Regions from separate parts of the Clostridium sp. LBM24168 genome, predicted to be linked through region 1. Evidence: a T-box and tRNA genes for the amino acid it is inferred to sense, from the RefSeq annotation. Region 1 holds a T-box; the other holds one or more tRNA genes.
The links. A T-box is a leader RNA that pairs with one kind of tRNA and senses whether it is charged. The one in region 1 lies ahead of pheS (phenylalanine--tRNA ligase subunit alpha), so its partner is inferred to be a tRNA-Phe.
Positions count from the first base shown of each region.

Region 1 (5,849 bases):
TAGACAACGGATTTTACTATGATATGGATGCAGATTTTTCATTTACTCCAGAGCTACTTGAGAAGATTGAAATAGAAATGAATAGAATAATAAAAGAAAATGAAAAATTGGAAAAATTTGAACTTCCGAGACTTGAGGCTATAAAAACAATGGAAGAAGCAGGAGAACCCTATAAGGTTGAATTGATTAGAGATCTTCCAGAGGATGCAATAATAACTTTTTACAAACAGGGAGATTTTATAGATCTTTGTGCTGGGCCTCATGTACCTTCAACAGGTAAAGTAAAAGTGGTTAAACTTCTTTCAATTGCAGGGGCCTACTGGAGAGGGAATGAGAAGAACAAGATGCTTCAAAGAATATATGGAATTGCTTTTGAAAAAAAGAGTGAACTACAGGATTATTTGAAAATGATAGAAGAAGCAAAAAAGAGAGATCATAGAAAATTAGGCAAGGAGCTTGATCTATTCAGTATACATGAAGAAGGACCGGGATTTCCTTTCTTTCATCCAAAGGGAATGGTTATAAGAAATACACTTCAAGAATTTTGGAGAGAAGTTCACAGAAAAGCTGGATATGACGAAATAATGACTCCGATTATATTGAATGAGGAATTATGGCATAAGTCAGGACATTGGGATCATTATAAAGAAAATATGTACTTTACTAAGATAGATGATGAAGATTATGCCATAAAGCCAATGAATTGTCCTGGGTCAATACTTGTTTATAAAAGTAAACTGCATTCCTATAAAGATTTTCCTATAAGGTATGGAGAAATGGGAATTGTTCATAGACATGAGAAATCAGGGGCACTTCACGGCCTTATGAGAGTAAGATGCTTTACTCAGGATGATGCACATATATTTATAACTAAGGACATGATTAAAGATGAACTTTTGAATGTAATAAAATTAATAGACAATTTCTATAAAGTATTTGGATTTGAATATTTTGTAGAGTTATCCACAAGACCTGAGAATTCCATGGGAAGTGATGATGACTGGAATGCTGCAACAGACGGCTTGAAGTCTGCATTGGAGGCGGCAGGCCTGGATTATAAGGTAAATGAAGGGGATGGAGCCTTTTATGGACCTAAAATAGATTTTCATCTGAGGGATTCAATAGGGAGAACATGGCAATGTGGAACAGTTCAGCTTGATTTTCAGATGCCTGCATGTTTTGATCTCAGTTATGTAGGTCCGGATGGAGAAAAACATAGACCAGTTATGCTTCACAGGGTTGTATTTGGATCTATAGAAAGATTTATAGGAATTTTGATAGAAAACTATGCTGGAGCTTTTCCAGTTTGGTTAGCACCAGTTCAGGTTGAAGTTATGAATATAACTGATTCGCAAATTGACTATGTCAACAAAATTGTAAATAAGTTGAAAGAAAATGATATTAGGGTGGAATCTGATATTAGAAATGAGAAGATAGGATACAAAATAAGAGAAGCACAGATTCAGAAAGTGCCATATATGATTATAATAGGGGAGAAAGAAGTAAAGGAAGGAAATATATCCGTTAGAAGCAGAAAAACTGGAGATATAGGAAGCATGCAACTTGATGAATTTATTTCTAAAGTTAAAGAGCATATAACTCAAAAATCAAGGGATATTTAAAAAGTATATAAAATCATAGTACTAATATATTGACAATAACTAATATCTGTATTATACTAAGAAAAGTTGAGTTTAAAGAAGAAACCAGCCGTTTCTCACCTTACGGCATTGCTAGTAAGGTTATCAGGGATTTCAATATGGGATTTTACTATTTTTCTATTGAAGTATTAAGGGACGGCTTTGAGCTGTCTCTTTTTTATATGTGTCACTGATATTTTATTTAGGAGGTGAAAATTATTAATAAAGGTTTTCTTGTAAATGAAGAAATAAGGGAAAAAGAAGTAAGAACTATTGGAAATGATGGTAATCAATTTGGGATTATATCCTTGGATAAAGCTATTAGACTTGCAGAAGAAAGTGAGCTGGATTTGGTGATGATATCTCCAAATGCAAAACCACCTGTATGCAAAATAATGAACTATGGTAAATTTCTTTATGAGCAGACAAAGAAAGATAAAGAATCCAGAAAGAAGCAAAAAGTTGTTGTAATAAAAGAAGTAAGGCTTAGTCCCACTATTGAAGAACATGACATATCCATTAAGTCCAATAATGCGAGAAAATTTTTACTGGCAGGGGATAAAGTTAAAGTTACGATTAGATTTAGAGGAAGAGAAGCAGAGTATTCATTTACTGGGAGAAAAATATTAAATAATTTTTATTCCAAGCTTGAAGATGCCTGTACAATAGAAAAAAAGGCAAAACTTGAGGGAAGAAATATGATAATGATTTTATCACCTAAAAAAGCATAATTGAATCGAGAGGAGGAATTGTTATGCCAAAAATGAAAACTAAGAAGGGTGCAGCAAAGAGATTTAAAATTACAGGAACTGGAAAGCTTAAAAGAGCAAAAGCTTATAAAAGTCATAAATTGACGGCCAAAAGTTCAAAAGTAAAAAGGAATCTTAGAAAAACAGGATATGTTGCAGAAGCTCAAGAGAAAAATATGAAAGATTTACTACCTTATTTATAGTAGGAAATTCTAGAAGGAGGTTAAAAGATGGCAAGAGTAAAGAGAGCTGTAAATGCTCGTAAATATCATAAAAAAGTATTAAAGCTGGCTAAAGGCTATTATGGTGGAAGAAGCAAATTATTTAAAACTGCCAATGAGTCGGTTATAAGAGCACTTAGAAATGCATATGTAGGAAGAAGACTGAAGAAAAGAGATTTTAGGAAGCTCTGGATAGCGAGAATAAATGCTGCAGCAAGATTAAATGGACTTTCCTATTCAAGATTTATAAATGGAATAAAGACTGCGGGAATAGATATGAACAGAAAGATGCTTTCAGAAATAGCAATAAATGATCCGAAGGCATTTACTGAACTGGCTGAAATAGCTAAAAAGCAGTTAACTGCATAAAAATTGCATTTGTTTACATAGGAGTGTAGTGTTTCTACGCTCTTTTATGTTAGTATTTAATAGAGGCTCGGGTGAAATTATTGAATATTATAAAAAGTAGAAGCAATCTTCAGATTAAGGAAGTAAAAAAACTAAAAGATAAGAAATATAGAGATCATAAAGGTGAATTTTTGGTAGAAGGATTCAGGTTTGTAGAAGAGGCTGTTAAATCTAAATTTAAAATTTCAATGATTTTTATAAATGAGGATCTAAGTGATAAATGGAAAGAATACTTAAAAAGCAAAAATATAAATATAAGCTTTGATGTCAAGGTATACTATACATTACCTGATATATTCAATACTATAAGCAGTACAGATAATTCACAAGGGATAATTGCTGTAGTCAAGAATACCAATTTAAAGATGGAAAAGAAGGATGGTTTCTATGTACTTGCAGATAAAATCCAAGATCCGGGGAACATGGGAACTATAATAAGAAGCGCCCATGCTTCTGGGGCATTAGGTGTAATATTGACTAAGGGAACTGTAGATGTATATAATGAAAAAACACTCAGGTCAACTATGGGATCTATTTTTTATATGCCTGTACTGCAAGATTATGATTTCAAGATTGTAAAATCATTAAAAGAAGATGGATTTAGAATTGTGGCGGGTACAATTGATGCAAGCATGAATTTTTATGATGTAGATCTGAAGAGTAAAGTAATATTGGCAGTGGGAAATGAAGGAAATGGATTGAGCAATGAAGTAAAAAATATGGCGGATGTAAAGGTCAAAATACCGATGCCTGGAAATGCTGAATCTTTAAATGCTTCTGTAGCTGTATCAATTATGATGTTTGAAGTTGTAAGGCAAAAATTAAATTGATTTTTTATGTTGACATTATAATAGGATAATTGTAATATTTACAATATGCAATAAAACTGTATATTGTACTTTGATAGAAAGAGTAAAAGTATAATTATTTACAGAGAGAGAAAATTTTGGTTGAGAGTTTTCTTAGAGTTATTATACTTTGAAGTTCGTTCTGGAGTTCCAATTGTGAATACTTTAGTAGCAATTGGCGGTTAGAACCGTTAAATTTTACAAGTGGATATTTTAAGATATCAATTTGGGTGGTAACGCGGATATAGAGTTCGTCCCTTTTGGGATGAACTCTTTTTTATTTTGAAATTTTATATGTTGTAATATGAAAGGAGACGCTATGATGATAAAGGAAAAGTTACAAAAGATAAAAGATGATGCTATTAATGAGTTGAAAAGTAAAAAAGACAATGTGGAGATAAATGACATAAGAATAAAGTATTTAGGAAAAAAAGGAGAACTTACCAAAATATTGAGAAGCATGAAATCACTTTCATCGGAAGAGAGACCGATAATTGGAAAATTAGCCAATGAAGTGAGAAAAAGTCTTGAGAATGCAATAGAGGAAACTGCAAAAATGATGAAGAATACAGAGAGAGAAAGTAAGTTGAAGAATGAAATAATTGATATAACTATGCCCGGAAGAAAACAGATTATAGGTAAGAGACATCCTCTTGAGCAGACTTTGGAAGATATGAAACAAATCTTTATTTCAATGGGATTTACTATAGAAGAGGGCCCGGAAGTGGAACTTGACTACTATAATTTTGAAGCGCTTAACATACCCAAGAATCATCCAGCAAGAGGCGAACAAGATACTTTCTATATAAATGATAATGTGGTTCTTAGAACTCAGACTTCACCAATACAGATAAGAACTATGGAGAAACAGAAGCCTCCGATAAAAATGATATCTCCGGGAAAGGTTTATCGTTCAGATGCTGTGGATGCAACTCATTCACCTATATTCTATCAAATGGAAGGACTTGTAGTTGACAAAGGGATAACTTTTGCAAATTTAAAGGGAACTCTTGAATTGTTTGCGAAGAAGATGTTTGGTGAAAAAATAAATACGAAATTTAGACCACATCATTTCCCATTTACAGAACCTTCTGCAGAAATGGATGCCACATGCTTTGTGTGCGGTGGAAAAGGGTGCAAGGTGTGTAAAGGAGAAGGATGGATAGAACTTTTAGGATGTGGAATGGTACACCCTTATGTATTGAGAAATTGTGGCATAGATCCCGAAATATACAGTGGATTTGCTTTTGGCATGGGTGTGGATAGAATGGTTATGTTGAAATATGGCATAGATGATATAAGAAATATGTATGAAAGTGATATGAGATTTTTAAATCAATTTTAGGAGGAGTTACTTATGAAAGTTCCAGTAAGATGGCTAAAAGATTATGTGAATGTGGATATTCCAGCGGAGGAATTGGGAGATAAATTGACGTTGAGTGGATCGAAAGTTGAAGAAGTCATAACTACAGGAAACGAAATAAATAATGTAGTTACAGGTAAAATCTTAAATATAGAAAAGCATCCTGATGCAGATAAATTATTTGTGTGCAGCGTTGATATAGGAGAAGATGAACCTATTCAGATAATAACGGCTGCCACAAATATGAAAGAACAGGATATAATACCTGTAGCCCTGCATGGTTCTACTATACACGGTGGGGTGAAGATAAAGAAGGGAAAACTTAGGGGACTTATGTCAAATGGTATGTTTTGTTCTGAAGAAGAACTTGGTATAGCTGGAGACAAACCAGTTCATGGACTTATGATACTTCCAGAATCAACACCTATCGGTAAGGATATAAAATCAGTTATTGATATGGATAGTAGTGTAATAGATTTTGAGATAACGTCCAACAGGCCGGATTGCCTGAGTGTTGTAGGAATAGCTAGAGAAACAGCTGCAACGTTGAATAAAAAATATAAAATGCCAGATGTTGTATACAGAGAATCCAAGGATGACAATGTTGAAGATGAATTGAA
Region 1 covers NZ_CP196861.1:2,267,436-2,273,284, reverse strand. The annotation lists gene thrS (threonine--tRNA ligase) at 1-1,622, shown strand, start outside; gene infC (translation initiation factor IF-3) at 1,850-2,371, shown strand; gene rpmI (50S ribosomal protein L35) at 2,395-2,592, shown strand; gene rplT (50S ribosomal protein L20) at 2,620-2,979, shown strand; gene ACSVC9_RS11255 (TrmH family RNA methyltransferase) at 3,060-3,848, shown strand; T-box leader at 3,910-4,128, shown strand; gene pheS (phenylalanine--tRNA ligase subunit alpha) at 4,189-5,211, shown strand; gene pheT (phenylalanine--tRNA ligase subunit beta) at 5,224-5,849, shown strand, end outside.

Region 2 (5,849 bases), 740 kb from region 1:
CCATGGGATGAGCTGTGGATAGCGGAGAAATTCCAATCGAACTCGGAGATAGCTGGTTCTCCTCGAAATAGCTTTAGGGCTAGCGTCGCCAATGAGTAATGGAGGTAGAGCACTGAATGGGCTAGGGGCTGACAACAGTTACTGAACCCTATCAAACTCCGAATGCCATATACTTGAATGACGGCAGTCAGACTGCGAATGATAAGATCCGCGGTCAAAAGGGAAACAGCCCAGATCATCAGCTAAGGTCCCAAAGTGTAAGTTAAGTGGAAAAGGATGTGGGATTTCGAAGACAACTAGGATGTTGGCTCAGAAGCAGCCACTCATTCAAAGAGTGCGTAACAGCTCACTAGTCGAGAGATCCTGCGCCGAAGATGTCCGGGGCTAAAACTTACCACCGAAGCTATGGACTCGAAAGAGTGGTAGAGGAGCATCCTGTACGGATAGAAGCAGTACCGGAAGGAGCTGTGGACTGTACAGGAGAGAGTATGCTGGCATAAGTAGCGAGAAATAAGTGAGAATCTTATTGGTCGAAGACCTAAGGTTTCCTGGGGAAGGTTCGTCCGCCCAGGGTTAGTCGGGACCTAAGCCGAGGCCGAAAGGCGTAGGTGATGGACAATCGGTTGATATTCCGATACCGCAAACTTGCGTTTGACAGAAGGGATGACGCAGAAGGATAGGATGTGCACACTATTGGATGTGTGTCTAAGCACTGAAGCAGGCCGGAAAGGAAAATCCATCCGGTCAATGCCGGGGTGTTATGGGGATCCAATTATGGAGAAGTATCCGATTTCACACTGCCGAGAAAAGTCTCTATGGAGCAGGTTAGTGCCCGTACCGCAAACCGACACAGGTAGGTGAGGAGAGAATCCTAAGACCATCGGAAGAATTGTTGTTAAGGAACTAGGCAAATTAACTCCGTAACTTAGGGATAAGGAGTGCCCCGAAAGGGGCCGCAGAGAATAGGCTCAAGCAACTGTTTATCAAAAACACAGGTCTCTGCTAAAGCGAAAGCTGAAGTATAGGGGCTGACGCCTGCCCGGTGCTGGAAGGTTAAGGGGAATACTAAGCCGTAAGGCGAAGGTATGAACTTAAGCCCCAGTAAACGGCGGCCGTAACTATAACGGTCCTAAGGTAGCGAAATTCCTTGTCGGGTAAGTTCCGACCCGCACGAATGGCGTAATGATTTGAGCACTGTCTCGACAACAAATCCGGCGAAATTGTAGTGCAAGTGAAGATGCTTGCTACCCGCGATTGGACGGAAAGACCCCGTAGAGCTTTACTGCAGTTTAGCATTGAGTTTCGGTATTGTCTGTACAGGATAGGTGGGAGGCATGGAAACCGGGGCGCCAGCCCTGGCGGAGCCACCCTTGGGATACCACCCTGACAGTACTGGAATTCTAACCGGCGGCCATGAAACTGGTCACGGGACATTGTTAGGCAGGCAGTTTGACTGGGGCGGTCGCCTCCTAAAAAGTAACGGAGGCGCCCAAAGGTTCCCTCAGAAGGGTCGGAAATCCTTCTTAGAGTGCAAAGGCATAAGGGAGCCTGACTGCGACACATACAGGTGGAGCAGGGACGAAAGTCGGGCTTAGTGATCCGGTGGTACCTCGTGGGAGGGCCATCGCTCAACGGATAAAAGCTACCTCGGGGATAACAGGCTGATCTCCCCCAAGAGTTCACATCGACGGGGAGGTTTGGCACCTCGATGTCGGCTCGTCGCATCCTGGGGCTGAAGTAGGTCCCAAGGGTTGGGCTGTTCGCCCATTAAAGCGGCACGCGAGCTGGGTTCAGAACGTCGTGAGACAGTTCGGTCCCTATCCGTCGCGGGCGCAGGAAATTTGAGAGGAGCTGTCCTTAGTACGAGAGGACCGGGATGGACTGACCTCTGGTGCACCAGTTGTTCCGCCAGGAGCATTGCTGGGTAGCTATGTCGGGAAGGGATAAACGCTGAAAGCATCTAAGCGTGAAGCCCACCTCAAGATTAGATTTCCCACAGCGTAAGCTGGTAAGACCCCTCGGAGAACACGAGGTTGATAGGTCAGGGGTGTAAGCATGGCAACATGTTGAGCTGACTGATACTAATAGGTCGAGGGCTTGATCAAAATATATCTTACTGTGCAATTTTCAGAGAACAATAGTATTCCATATGGTATACATATGTTTTCCATATTTAATGATTTATGTCAAATATCTGGTGGTTATGACGTGAAGGTAACACCCCTTCCCATTCCGAACAGGATGGTTAAGCTTCATCGTGCCGAGAGTACTGCAGGGGTAGCCCTGTGGCAGGGTAGGTAGCTGCCGGGTTTTGAATGTGGCCAGATAGCTCAGTCGGTAGAGCAGAGGACTGAAAATCCTCGTGTCCCTGGTTCGATTCCTGGTCTGGCCACCAAAGAGCTCTGGATTTATCTAGGGCTCTTTTAATTATATCTATAAATTTTGATATGGAAATTTAATCATAAATGAGGCATAATTATTTATGTAAGTAAAAATGAAGGGAGATAATCTATGAGTAATAATATATTAGCTATTGTAAATGGGACTGAAATTAAAGAAAGTGATATTCAAGATTCTATTAATAGATTTCCTATAGATAAAAGGAACCAGTTGAATACGGATGAAGGTAAAAAACATTTGTTAAATGAAATGATATTTTTTGAATTAGCATATAATTATGCTAAAGATATGAATCTTGAAAATGATGAAGAATATTTAAGAATGATTGAATTGGCTAAAAAAGATATATTAACACAGGTAGCTATATCTAAGGTTATGAGTAATGCTGATGTTAATGATAAAGAAGTTGAAGATTATTATAATGCAAATAAAGATATGTATAAGAATCCTGAAAAAGTAAAGGCAAAGCATATACTGGTAGATAGTGAAGAAAAAGCTGAAAAAATTTTAAAAGAAATTCAAGATGGAATGTCTTTTGAAAATGCTGCAAGAAAATATTCTTCTTGTCCATCTAAAGCTCGAGGTGGGGATTTAGGCGAATTTTCAAGAGGACAAATGGTTCCAGAGTTTGAGAATGTTGCATTTATGTTAGATATAGGAGTAATTAGTAAACCCGTAAAAACTCAGTTCGGATATCATTTAATAAAAGTTGAAGAAAAAATAAAGACTTCTAGGGCATCTTATAATCAAGTAAAGGATTCTATTAAAAGAGGATTGTTACAGGAACGTCAGGCATATCAATATTCTAAATTTGATAAAGAATTGAGGAAGAGATATAAAGTTGAAATAAAATAAATTTAGAGTATTTTTAATTTATTTTATTTGGTATTATAATCATGACAACCTTCTCTGAGTTAAGCAGTCTATTTCAATTGTAAATTTGTTCAATTGAAATATTATAGTTATTAATATAAACATAACCGTGTGTATCTATATATAAAAAAGTTAGAAATGAATAGAAAAAAAGAGATAAGGACAAAATAAGCTTATAATATGGAAGAATGAATAAATTGTAGAATAATAACCTGTGATATAATAACATTCGTTGTCCACAAAAGGCAACAGAAGCTAGTTATTTCAATCTGTTGTTGCAATGTATTAAAAAATGTTGACAAACAATAGATGAGATGATACAATGTAAAAGCTGTCCAAAAGGGCGGCAGAAGAAGAGAAATGATCCTTGAAAATTAAACAGAATAGAAACAAGTGAAAACTTGAAGAAATAAACCAGCAATTCTTTTGGGCTGCAGAGATGCAGCAATGAAGTAAATGAGTAGAGACAAACTTTTAAATTGAGAGTTTGATCCTGGCTCAGGACGAACGCTGGCGGCGTGCCTAACACATGCAAGTCGAGCGAAGGAACCCCTTCGGGGGCGACTTAGCGGCGGACGGGTGAGTAACACGTGGGTAACCTGCCTCAAAGAGGGGGATAGCCTCCCGAAAGGGAGATTAATACCGCATAACACCAGAAATCGCATGAATTCTGGATGAAAGGAGAAATCCGCTTTGAGATGGACCCGCGGCGCATTAGCTAGTTGGTGGGGTAGAAGCCTACCAAGGCAACGATGCGTAGCCGACCTGAGAGGGTGATCGGCCACATTGGAACTGAGATACGGTCCAGACTCCTACGGGAGGCAGCAGTGGGGAATATTGCACAATGGGCGAAAGCCTGATGCAGCAACGCCGCGTGGGTGATGAAGGTCTTCGGATTGTAAAGCCCTGTCTTCTGGGACGATAATGACGGTACCAGAGGAGGAAGCCACGGCTAACTACGTGCCAGCAGCCGCGGTAATACGTAGGTGGCGAGCGTTGTCCGGATTTACTGGGCGTAAAGGGTGCGTAGGCGGATGTTTAAGTGAGATGTGAAATACCCGGGCTTAACCTGGGTGCTGCATTTCAAACTGGATATCTGGAGTGCAGGAGAGGAGAACGGAATTCCTAGTGTAGCGGTGAAATGCGTAGAGATTAGGAAGAACACCAGTGGCGAAGGCGGTTCTCTGGACTGTAACTGACGCTGAGGCACGAAAGCGTGGGTAGCAAACAGGATTAGATACCCTGGTAGTCCACGCCGTAAACGATGAGTACTAGGTGTAGGAGGTATCGACCCCTTCTGTGCCGCAGTAAACACAATAAGTACTCCGCCTGGGAAGTACGATCGCAAGATTAAAACTCAAAGGAATTGACGGGGGCCCGCACAAGCAGCGGAGCATGTGGTTTAATTCGAAGCAACGCGAAGAACCTTACCTGGACTTGACATCCCCTGCATAGCCTGGAGACAGGCGAAGCCCTTCGGGGCAGGGAGACAGGTGGTGCATGGTTGTCGTCAGCTCGTGTCGTGAGATGTTAGGTTAAGTCCTGCAACGAGCGCAACCCTTGTTGTTAGTTGCTAACATTAAGATGAGCACTCTAACGAGACTGCCGCGGTTAACGCGGAGGAAGGTGGGGATGACGTCAAATCATCATGCCCCTTATGTCCAGGGCGACACACGTGCTACAATGGGCAGAACAAAGAGAAGCAATACCGCGAGGTGGAGCGAAACTCAAAAACTGTTCCCAGTTCGGATTGCAGGCTGAAACCCGCCTGCATGAAGCTGGAGTTGCTAGTAATCGCGAATCAGCATGTCGCGGTGAATACGTTCCCGGGCCTTGTACACACCGCCCGTCACACCATGAGAGCTGGCAACACCCGAAGTCCGTAGCCTAACTTAGGAGGGCGCGGCCGAAGGTGGGGTTAGTGATTGGGGTGAAGTCGTAACAAGGTAGCCGTAGGAGAACCTGCGGCTGGATCACCTCCTTTCTAAGGAGAAATGAAACAGTAATACTGTTTCAAAATGTTGGTAGTTTGTTTGAATTAGTAACTTGTAAAAATTGATAGTAACGAGCAGATTGAGGAAAAACGCGAATGAGGAGCAGAGTTTACCTGTGTAAATGAGCACCGCAGTGAGTGGTTTTGACGAAAAGATGCGAAGTTAATAGAAATTTTTATTCTGTTTAATTTTGAAGGATTATATCCTTCAAAATTGTTGTTCTTTGAAAATTGCACAGTAAGAAAAATAGAAGTCGAAAGACTTCATATTTAAAGTAAAGCTAAGGTTAGAAATAACCTTTGTAGATTATACTTGTCTGTATAATACATTTTATATTTACCGGCAAGCATAAGTGATTAAAAATTGGTAATGACGAGTATGACAAGGAAAAGACCAAATGAGGAGCGGAGTTTACTTATGTAAATGAGCACCGCAGAGAGGTATTTGACGTAGTCATAGGAAGTCAGTAGCAATTTTTTAAAAGGTCAAGCTACAAAGGGCGCATGGTGAATGCCTTGGCACCAGGAGCCGAAGAAGGACGTGATAAGCTGCGATAAGCTTCGGGTAGACGCAAATAGTCTG
Region 2 covers NZ_CP196861.1:3,009,324-3,015,172, forward strand. The annotation lists rRNA gene ACSVC9_RS15020 (23S ribosomal RNA) at 1-2,105, shown strand, start outside; rRNA gene rrf (5S ribosomal RNA) at 2,194-2,310, shown strand; tRNA gene ACSVC9_RS15030 (tRNA-Phe) at 2,320-2,395, shown strand; gene ACSVC9_RS15035 (peptidylprolyl isomerase) at 2,512-3,255, shown strand; rRNA gene ACSVC9_RS15040 (16S ribosomal RNA) at 3,749-5,257, shown strand; rRNA gene ACSVC9_RS15045 (23S ribosomal RNA) at 5,751-5,849, shown strand, end outside.
Region 2: it has a tRNA-Phe gene. The T-box ahead of pheS (phenylalanine--tRNA ligase subunit alpha) is inferred to sense a tRNA for this amino acid. The anticodon was not compared.